2 regions of the Lysobacter enzymogenes genome follow, and region 2 is predicted to be linked to the other one. Evidence: riboswitches for the same ligand, from Rfam matches in the RefSeq annotation. Region 2 holds a riboswitch; the other holds the start of a gene.
The links. A riboswitch is a leader RNA that binds a small molecule or an ion and turns the genes downstream of it on or off. The one in region 2 is predicted to bind S-adenosylhomocysteine.
Positions count from the first base shown of each region.

Region 1: it holds a riboswitch for S-adenosylhomocysteine, as region 2 does, so the genes downstream of both, ahcY (adenosylhomocysteinase) here and JHW41_RS00765 (ATP-grasp domain-containing protein) in region 2, are expected to answer to the same signal.

Region 1 is NZ_CP067396.1:4,745,756-4,751,208, forward strand. Features, by position in the region: gene JHW41_RS19625 (prolyl oligopeptidase family serine peptidase) at 1-2,396, opposite strand, end outside; S-adenosyl-L-homocysteine riboswitch at 2,708-2,784, shown strand; gene ahcY (adenosylhomocysteinase) at 2,846-4,276, shown strand; gene JHW41_RS19635 (hypothetical protein) at 4,589-5,332, shown strand.
Region 2 is NZ_CP067396.1:177,427-182,879, reverse strand. Features, by position in the region: gene JHW41_RS00775 (Mbeg1-like protein) at 1-449, opposite strand, end outside; gene ggt (gamma-glutamyltransferase) at 664-2,409, shown strand; S-adenosyl-L-homocysteine riboswitch at 2,714-2,791, shown strand; gene JHW41_RS00765 (ATP-grasp domain-containing protein) at 2,806-3,834, shown strand; gene JHW41_RS00760 (gamma-glutamylcyclotransferase family protein) at 3,925-4,272, shown strand; gene JHW41_RS00755 (TCR/Tet family MFS transporter) at 4,310-5,453, opposite strand, start outside.

The DNA.
Region 1 (5,453 bases), 1.6 Mb from region 2:
CGCTCGCTCTGGATCGGGAAGGTGCCCGAGTTGTTGTCCTGTTCGCCGTGGATCAGCAGCAGCGGGTCCTTGATCTTGTCGGCGAAGTTGAACGGCGACATCGCCTCGTAGGTGCTCTGCGCCTGCCAGTAATTGCGCTCCTCGGCCTGGAAGCCGAACGGCGTCAGGGTCCGGTTGTACGCGCCGCTGCGGGCGATGCCGGCCTTGAACAAACGGGTGTGGGCGAGCAGGTTGGCGGTCATGAACGCGCCGTAGGAATGGCCGCTGACCGCGACCCGGTTGCGGTCGACGACGCCGCGCCGCACCACTTCGTCGATCGCCGCCTGGGCGCTGGCGGTGAGCTGGGCGATGTAGGTGTCGTTGGGCTCGCGCTCGCCCTCGCCGACGATCGGCATGGTCGGGTTGTCGAGCACCGCGTAGCCCATCGCCAGGTACGGCAGCGGGCCCCAGTAGCTGACCGCGTTGAACTCGTACGGCGAGCCGGTCACCTGGCTGGCCGCTTCGGCGCTCTTGAACTCGGCCGGGTAGGCGTACATCAGCATCGGCAGCGGGCCGTCGCGCTTGGCGTCGTAGCCGGCCGGCAGGTACAGGTTGGCGGTCAGTTCGACGCCGTCGTTGCGCTTGTAGCGGATCAGTTCCTTCTTGATGTCGCGCAGTTGCGGCGTGGGATGCGGGAAATGGGTCAGCGCCACCGGCGCGGCGTCGCCGCCGAGTTCGCGCCGCTGCAGGTTGGCCGGTTCGGTCGGCGATTCGCGCACGGTCAGCACGGACTTGGCCGCGTCGTCGAGCACCGCCAACGGCTGTTCGAAGTACGGCGCCTGCGAATGGAACAGGCGCGTGCGGCGCTTGTCGGCGAGGTCGAGGCGGTCGAGGAAGGGACGGTCGCCCTCGCTGGAGGCGCCTTCGCCGATGAAGTACACGCTGCCGCCGTCGGCGCTGGTCAGCAGGCGCTCGCCGCCAGCCGCGTCGCGCACGCTGACCGGCTTGCCCGGATCGTTGTAGCGGTCTTCGCTGCGGCCTTCGCGAATCAGCTCCGGCGCGCGATCGCCGTGGTCGGGCGCGATCCGCCACTGGCGCACCTGCCGGGTCTTCCACCAGAACTCATCGATCAGCGCCAGTTCGCCGCTGCCCCAGTGCGCGCCTTCGAAACGCGAGGCCAGCCGCGCCAGGGTCTGCGGCGGCTTGTCGAACGGCGCGGCCTGCATGAACACCGCGTCGCGGATCTCGACCGCGCGCGCCGGGTCGCCGCCGTCCTGGGCCTCGGCCCAGACCAGGGTCGCCGGCGCGTCGCTGCGCCATTCGACCTCGCGCACGCCGGTGGGTACCGCGTCGTTACCCGTCGGCAGGCCGTCCACCAACGGCAGGCGCGCGACTTCGTGCTCGAACCGGCCATTGCCGTCGAGCACGTCGATGCGGCGCGCGAACATGCTCGCCGGCACCAGATACGAGAACGGCCGCTGCAGGCGCGTGGTCAGCACGTGGCGGCCGTCGGGCGAGACCGACACGCCGGTGTACAGGTCCGGCGCGCCGAACTTGGCGACCTGGCCGGTCAGATCGACCGTCGCCAGTTGCGAACGCAGGTAGTACTCGAACTGGCGCGCGTCGTTCTCGTTGCGCAGCAGGTCCTGGTAAGTGCGGATCTGCTTCACGCCGCCGCCGGCGCGGGTTTCCTGGGTCGCCGGGCCGGTGGGCACGCCGCTGCCCGCCGGCGCGTCGCCCTGCCCTTCGGGCTGCAACCGCACCAGCAGGCGACGGCTGTCGGGCGTCCAGCCGTAGCCGCGGCCGGCGACGGTGTTGAGCCCGGCGACGAGCTTGCGCGCGCGCCGGGTCTCCAGTTCCACCAGCCACACCTCGTTGGCGCCGCTGGCGGCGTCGACGCGGTTGAACGCGAGCCAGCGCTGGTCCGGCGACCACTCCAGCGACGCCAGCGACAGCGGCGAGGGCAGGCCGTCGATCTGCACGGTCTTGCCGCTGGCGATCTCGAGCAGCTCCAGGCCGCTGGCGAAACTGAAACGGCTGGCCGCGCGCACGCGCGGATGGATGCGCAGGCCGGCGAGCTTGAGCTCGGGCTGGGCGACCACTTCGATCCCCGGCAACGACGGCGTGCGCATCAGCGCCATCCAGTCGCGGCGCGGGCTCAGCGACATCTGCGGCGGGCGCGGCGCGTCGACGATGGCCTGCAGCGGCTTGGGCGGCAGTTGGTAGCCGTCGCCGAACGCCGCATTCGCGGCGGCCGGCGCGGCGGCGGGCTTGGCCGCCGGCGCGGCCTGCGCGGCCAGGCACGGCGCCAGCGCGAGCAGCAACACACCCGGCAACGCCAAACCCGGCAACGGCCGGCGGCCGCCCGGCGCGGGCGTGGAAGGTCGGCGGTCGGAGCGGCGCGCGTGCGGCTTCATGGAAGGTCGGTCCTCGGATGCGAAAAAACGCTGATGCGGGAAAGCACCGCTGCGCAACGCAGCGGATGCGGAACGTCGGAGCGCGGGCCCGGCGCCGTCGCGGCGACGGCGGCGATGGGCGGCGCGCTCCCCGCTTCGAGCTTAGCCGCCCGGCGCGCCGCGGCGCCTATGCCATTGGGGCCGGTCGCTCGTCGCGGGCAGGCCGCGCGCGTGGTCGGGACCGAGCCTTGCCAGAGCCGAGCTTTGCCGGAGCCGCGCGTTCAGGCCCGCGTTTCGGCCGCCGCGGGCCGCGCGATATACTTCGCGCTCAGCCCGCCGAGGGGCGCTGCGACCGTGACGGACACGGCCAGGCTCGGCGAGGCCCAGGTCCCAACGGCGCCCGGTTTGAGTCTTCGCGACTCGCCGGACCCGGCATCCCGCCGGCTCCCCCCGCACTGGAGCTAATCCGCATGAACGCTGTACCGAAGACCTTCTCGACCGAAGGCGATTACAAGGTCGCCGACATCTCCCTGGCCGACTGGGGCCGCAAGGAGATCGACATCGCCGAGCACGAGATGCCGGGCCTGATGTCGATCCGCAAGAAGTACGCCGCCGCGCAGTCGCTCAAGGGCGTGCGCGTGACCGGCTCGCTGCACATGACCATCCAGACCGCGGTGCTGATCGAGACCCTGCGCGACCTCGGCGCCGACGTGCGCTGGGCTTCGTGCAACATCTTCTCGACCCAGGACCACGCCGCCGCGGCGATCGCCGCCAGCGGCACCCCGGTGTTCGCCTGGAAGGGCGAGTCGCTGGAAGAGTATTGGGACTGCACCCTGGCCGCGCTGAGCTTCCCCAACGGCCAGGGCCCGGAGCTGGTCGTCGACGACGGCGGCGACGTGACCCTGCTGATCCACAAGGGCTATGAGCTCGAAAACGGCGACGGCTGGGTCGACACCCCGTCGGGCAACCACGAAGAGCAGGTCATCAAGAACCTGCTCAAGCGCGTCCACGCCGAGCGCCCGGGCTTCTGGCACGAAGTGGTCAAGCACTGGAAGGGCGTCTCGGAAGAGACCACCACCGGCGTGCACCGCCTGTACCAGCTGGCCGAAGCCGGCTCGCTGCTGGTCCCGGCGATCAACGTCAACGACTCGGTCACCAAGAGCAAGTTCGACAACCTCTACGGCTGCCGCGAGTCGCTGGCCGACGGCCTCAAGCGCGCGATGGACGTGATGCTGGCCGGCAAGGTCGCGGTGGTGTGCGGTTACGGCGACGTCGGCAAGGGCTCGGCCCATTCGCTGCGCGCTTACGGCGCCCGCGTCGTGGTCACCGAGATCGACCCGATCAACGCGCTGCAGGCGGCGATGGAAGGCTTCGAGGTCAACACCGTCGAGAGCACCCTGGGCCGCGGCGACATCTACGTCACCACCACCGGCAACAAGGACGTGCTGACGCTGGACCACATGTCGAAGATGAAGGACCAGGCCATCGTCTGCAACATCGGCCACTTCGACAACGAGATCCAGGTCGACGCGCTCAACGCGTCCGGCGCGACCCGCCTGAACATCAAGCCGCAGGTCGACAAGTACACCTTCAAGACCGGCAACTCGATCTTCCTGCTGGCCGAAGGCCGCCTGGTCAACCTCGGCTGCGCCACCGGCCACCCGAGCTTCGTGATGTCGAACTCGTTCTCGAACCAGACTCTCGCCCAGATCGACCTGTGGGCGAACAAGGATACGTACGAGGCGAAGGTCTACATCCTGCCGAAGAAGCTCGACGAAGAAGTCGCGCGCCTGCACCTGGAGAAGATCGGCGTGAAGCTGACCACGCTGACCGCCGAACAGGCCCAGTACCTGGGCGTGTCGGTCGACGGTCCGTACAAGCCGGATCATTACCGCTACTGATCGGCTTCGCCTTCGGGCGATGCGCCGATACGAAAGACGGGCGCCTTCGGGCGCCCGTTTTTCGTTTGCGCGGATGCCTCGTGCAGACCTCGCATCGCGTCGGCGAACGATCGGTCGCGTCGCTGCTTGCGCCGCTCCTACGGGGCCGCGTGTTTTAGGAGCGGCGCAAGCCGCGAGCGCGCAAAAGACTCGCCGACGAAACCTGAACCGCCTGCGCTGATTCCGCTCCGCGCCTTTCACCTAGGGTCTGTCCGAGCTGGCAGCCCCCTCCCCCGCCGCTACCCTGACGCCATCCTTTCGCAGGAGCCCGCCATGGTCCGCCCCATCGACGCGCCTTCGTTTCCGACCTACACCCCGCCCGCCGACACTCCGGCGCCGGTCCAGGTCGGCACGCGCGAATACTACGAGCAGCGCCTGGCCGACTTCGAAACGCGCAACCCCGGCATGACCCCGCCGGACTACTACATGGGTTACGGCGACAAGTACATGGAGCGCTTCGCCTCGCTCGACAGCACCGACCTGTCGCCGGCCGGACTCGCCTGGCGCGACCGCACCACCTTGGCGTTGCAGACCGCGATCGAGGACTACCGCATCCGCGACCCGCAAGGCTTCGCCGAACTGGAGCGCAACCCCGCCGCATTCCGCGAGTTCGCCTTCGGCACCCATCCCGACGCCTACGTCGACTCGGGCCTGTACCAGCTGTCGGCGCAAGACCTGACCGTGATCGCGCTGACCCCGGACATCAACGACGTGCTGAGCCAGGAAGGCATCGACCAGACCAAGCTCACCATCGGCAAGCTCGACATCGACAACCTGCCCGGCATCCTCGGCGCCACCGCCGAGCAATACCTGCACGACGCCGGCCCGTTCGCGTTCACGCCGCAAGGCCTCGGCATCGGCCTGGGCAAGCAGGGCGAGCGCTTGTTCGACCGCTTGACCGAGCAGGACTGGTTCCCCAGCCTCGACAAGCTGCCGACGGTGGCGGTGCCGGATATTCGCGATCTGGTGCCGGATATCGATCTGCCGGACGATGTTCCGGGGGTGCCATTTATTTGAGGCACCTGCCGTCGCCTTGCTTCGGTTGGGTAGCGAGCGAAAACTCAAAACATGCGCTCGAGAGCGTCCGCTTTTTGCTGCCACGGCGCACCGCTTGCCACGTCGCGCCGTGCTCTTGATG
Region 2 (5,453 bases):
TTGGTGATCCAGTCCTGCACGTCGTTGGAACCGGCGTAAGCGACCACGTACTTGCCGTTGCCGTCGGTGTAGATGCCGGCGCGGAAGCCGGTGTCGCTGTTCTCCAGCGAGCCGGGGTCGATCCCGGCCTGGGTCAGCTGGGCGTCGTCGAGGCGGGTCCAGTTGCCGACGGTCTGGGTGTCGGGGTTGTAGACCGCCTGCGAGATCTGCGCCATTTCCAGGTCGATGGCCTGCGAATCCTGGCCGCGCAGTTGCTGGTCGAACGAGGTCGGGTCCGGCGCGGCGTTGGCGGCCGGGCCCTTCAGCGCGGCCAGCTGCGGGTGGTAGCTCGGGTCCAGCGCATAGGAGCCTTGCGGCACCGGCGGATTCAACGGCAGCTGCGGCGCCAGCGGTTCGAGCGGTTTTTGCCAGGTCGGCTGAAGCTGGGTCGGTTGCAGCTGCACGTTCATCGCGAAACCCCTCCCATCGGATGGAAGCCAACCTACGTGGCCGTATGCGCGCGCCACAACTGGGGCAGACCCGAGGGCCGCGCATTCATGTTCGACCGCGGTCGCGCTTGCGCCCCGCGTCGCGGCATCGGAGCTCGCGCCGCTCGACTTTCGGCCTACATCGGTCGGCCGCGCGCCTGCGCTATCGTCGCAGGCTGTCCCGGGGAGTACCGCCATGCCTGTTTCGATCTCCGCCCTGCGGCCGCGCCGCGCGGCGGCGCTGCTCGCGCCGCTGGCCCTGGCCTGCGCTTTCGCGCCGGCGTCGGCGCACGCCGCCGACCGCATCGGCGGCAAGACCTTCGCCACCCGCAGCGAGGTGTACGCGCCGCACGCGATGGCCGCGACCTCGCACCCGCTGACCACCCAGATCGCGCTGGACGCGATGAAGGCCGGCGGCAGCGCGGTCGACGCGGCGATCGCCGCCAACGCCGCGCTCGGGCTGATGGAGCCGACCGGCAACGGCGTCGGCGGCGACCTGTTCGCGATCGTGTGGGACCCGAAGACGAAAAAGCTCTACGGCTACAACGGCTCCGGCCGCTCGCCCCAGTCGCTGAGCCTGGCCGAATTCCAGAAACGCGGGCTCAAGGAAATCCCGCCGCACGGGCCGTTGCCGGTGACCGTGCCCGGCGCGGTCGACGGCTGGTTCGCCCTGCACGAGCGCTTCGGCCGCAAACCGATGTCCGAGAACCTCGCGCCCGCGATCCGCTACGCGCGCGAAGGCCATCCGGTGCACGAAGTGATCGCGTACTACTGGAACGCCTCGGTACCGCGACTGTCGAAGTGGCCGGGCTTCAAGGAGCAGTTCACCCTCGACGGGCGCGCGCCGCGCACCGGCGAGATGTGGAAGAACCCCAACCTCGCCCACACCCTGGAGCAGATCGCCCAGGGCGGGCGCGACGCGTTCTACAAGGGCGCGATCGCGCGCACCGTCGGCGCTTACTTCAAGGCCAACGGCGGCTATCTGAGCTACGAGGACATGGCCGCGCACCACGGCGAGTGGGTCGAGCCGGTCAGCAGCAATTACCGCGGCTACGACGTCTGGGAACTGCCGCCGAACGGGCAAGGCATCGCCGCGCTGCAGATCCTCAACATCCTGGAAGGCTACGACCTGAAGTCGCACGGCTTCGGCAGCGTCGAGCACGTGCACCTGTTCGCCGAGGCCAAGAAACTCGCCTTCGCCGACCGCGCGCGCTGGTACGCCGACCCGGCGTTCGAGCAGTCCTCGCCGGTGGCCAAGCTGATCTCCAAGGACTACGCCGCGCAGCGGCGCAAACTGATCTCGCTCGACAAGGTGCTCAAGGAAGCGCAGCCGGCGACGCCGGCGCAGCTCGACCAGGGCGACACCATCTACATGACCGTGGCCGACGCCGACGGCATGATGGTCTCGCTGATCCAGTCCAACTACCGCGGCATGGGCAGCGGCATGGCGCCGCCGGGGCTGGGCTTCATCTTCCAGGACCGCGGCGAGCAGTTCGTGCTCAAGGAAGGCCATCCCAATTCGTTCGCGCCGGGCAAGCGGCCGTTCCACACCATCATCCCCGCGTTCGTGACCAAGGACGGCAAGCCGTGGCTGTCGTTCGGGGTGATGGGCGGAGCGATGCAGCCGCAGGGCCACGCGCAGATCCTGATCAACATGATCGACTTCGGCATGAACCTGCAGGAAGCCGGCGACGCGCCGCGCATCCAGCACGACGGCTCGACCGAACCGGCCGGGCAGGCGGTGGCGATGAGCGACGGCGGCGAGTTGGATCTGGAAACCGGCTTTTCGTACGAGACCGTGCGCGAGCTGGTGCGGCGCGGCCACAGCGTGCGCTTCGCGCTGGGGCCGTACGGCGGCTACCAGGCGATCATGGTCAATCCCAACGGCGGCTACGTCGGCGCCAGCGAATCGCGCAAGGACGGGCAGGCGGCGGGGTATTAAGGTCGCGATGCGGATGTCGCTTGCGTCGTAGCCATATTGTCGCGGTCGCAGCTCGCGCAGCTCCTACAGGAAGCGATTGTAGGAGCTGCGCGAGCTGCGACCGCGAAAACGCAACGACGACGAACCCTGTCGCAAGCGAACGCGAAAAATTTTCGCGCCCCCACGCCCGCGCTCGCGAAGCTTTCGCTATTTTCGCCCGTCGTTGCTTCATGCGTTGACAGCCAGCCGCATCGCATCGAACACTGCGCCTGCATCGCCACGCGATGCGTCCAGTTGCGCAGCGCCATCGCGGCGCGGCGCGATCCGGCCCGAGGGGTGCTGCGACGGAGCCTGCGCTCCGCCACGCTCGGTCCGCGATGCCGAGCAAGGGCGCCCTCCCGCATGTTCGGAGGCGCCATGTCCGTCGTCGTTTCTGCTTCGCCCGATTCCACCCTGCCCGATTCTTCCTTGCACGATGCCGCCCCGCACGATCCGCGGCAACCCGCCACCGATCCGCGCTCGCCCGACTTCATCGTCTTCGATCCGCCGCTGTCGCTCGCCTTGGTCGTCTCCGACGTGCAACCGCAGCCGCACGAGGACGACGCCGGCCTGCTCGCCGCGCTGAGCGAGCACGGCATCCACGCGCGGCCGCGCATCTGGAGCGACCCGGCCGTCGACTGGGCCGGGCACGATGCGCTGCTGGTGCGCAGCACTTGGGACTATTTCCAGCGCTACACCGAGTTCCTGCAGTGGTACCAGCGCATCGACGCGCTGCGCTGCCCCATCGCCAACCCGCTGCCGCTGCTGGTGTGGAACAGCGACAAGCGCTACCTGCTCGACCTGGCCGCGCAAGGCGTGTCGATCGTCGCCACCGTGCACGCGCGCGGCGGCGAACTCGACGCCGCGCTGGCGTCGATGCAGGGCGAGGTGGTGGTCAAGCCCAGCGTCAGCGGCGGCGCCTGGAACACGGTGCGCGGGCGCATCGGCGATGCCGCCTTCGCCGAGGCGCTGGCGGCGCTGCCGCGCGAACTCGATTACCTGATCCAGCCGTTCCTGCCGCAGGTGGTCGAGGACGGCGAGTGGTCGCTGCTGTTCTTCGGCGGCGTCTACAGCCATGCGGTGTTGAAGAAGCCGGCGCAGGGCGACTATCGCGTGCAGACCTACTTCGGCGGCAGCGCCGATCTCACCGAGCCGCCGGCGCCGGTGCTGGCCGCGGCGCGGCGCGCGCTCGACGCGGTCGCCGCGCTCGGCCATCGCGACCACGCTTATGTGCGCGTGGACGGGGTGGTCGTCGACGGCACGTTGCGGATCATGGAGCTGGAGTTCATCGAACCGTTCCTGCACCTGGCCGCGCATCCGCCGGCGGCGCGCGCGTTCGCCGCGCAGTTGGCGCAACGCTGGTCGGGGTTGCGCGAATCGCGCGCGTCCGCGGCATCGCCGGCCTGAGCCTGCGCCGGCGGCGCGCCGCGGTTGCGCGCGTCGCCGGCGCCGCTTAGCGTCGACAGCATCCTTGCGCGTACCGGTATCCAGGCCGTCATGAGCGACTCCCACCAAGAGCTGTTGTTTTCCTACGGCACCCTGCAACTGCCGGCGGTGCAGCAGGCCACCTTCGGCCGGCTGCTGCAGGGCGAGCCCGACGCGCTGGTCGGGTTCCGCCGCACGATGGTGAAGATCGACGACCCGCAGGTCGTCGCCACCAGCGGCGAAACCCATCACCCCATCGTCGCCGCCAGCGGCGATGCGGCCGATCGCGTCGCCGGCACGGTGTTCGCGATCAGCGCGGCGGAACTGGCGCACGCCGACGAGTACGAAGTCGACGACTACCGCCGGGTCGAAGCCGAGCTGGCCTCGGGCCGGCGCGCCTGGGTGTACGTGCAGGCCTGAGCCGCGCGTCGCCCGGCGCCGCCGCGGCCCGACGCGTTCAAGCGCCGGGCGCGGCTTCGATGGGCGCGGCATCGGCGGGCGCGGCCGACGCGTTCGCCGGACCGCGCAACAGCTTGCGCAGCGCCGGCACGCACGGCAGGTACAGCGCCGCGCCGACCACCCATACCCAGCCGTCCCAGTGGCCGGCGCCGGCGACGTAGATCGCGCCGAACAGCAGCGGCCCGATCACCGCGGCGAGGCTGGCGAGGCTGGCCAGCACGCCTTGCAGCGCGCCCTGGCGGGCTTCGTCGGTGCGCTCGCTCGACATCGCCAGCAGCGCCGGCCCGCCGATGCCGCCGCCGGCCGCCAGCAGCAGGCCGGGGGCGAGGGTCGCGACGCTGCGGGCGAAGGCGAACGCCAGATACCCCAGCACGTCGGAGATCACCCCGCCGAGCAGGGTGCGCGAGGGCCCGAAGCGGTCGCTGATGCGGCCGGTGGCGAAGGCCTGGAACAGCGAGTGGATGATGCCGAACGCCGCCAGCGACAGGCCGACCGCGGTCGGGTTCCAGCCGAAGCGGTCGTGGCCGTAGATCGCCCACAGCGTGCCCGGCACCTGCCCGGCCAGTTGCATCGCCAGGTACAGCCACAGCAGCGGGGCCAAGTCCGGCAGCCGGCCCAGTTCGCGCAGCGAATGCCACGGCGCCAGCTCGCGCAGCGACGGCCGCGCGCGTGGCGGCGCCGGCGCGCGCGGGCGTCGCGGCTCGGGCAGGGCCAGCCAGGCCAGGGCGAAGTTCAGCGTCGCCAGCGCGGCCGCGGCCAGGAACGGCGCGCGCAGCCACACCGCGCCGAGCAGCCCGCCGATCACCGGCCCGGCGACCAGGCCCAGGCCGAAGCTCGCGCCGAGCCAGCCGTAGCGGCGCGCGCGCCGGGATTCGTCGGAGATGTCGGCGATGTAGGCGCCGGCGACCGAACCGCTGGCGCCGCTGACCCCGGCGATGGCGCGGCCCAGGTACAGCAGCGACAGCCACGGCGCGCAAGCCATCAGCAGGTAGTCCACGGCGCTGCCGAACAGCGAGCACAGCAGCACCGGGCGGCGGCCGAAGCGGTCGCTGAGCGCGCCCAGCGCCGGCGCGCAGACGAACTGCATCAGCGCGTACAGCGCGGTCAGGGCGCCGGCGTGCAGGGCCAGGTTGGCGTGCACG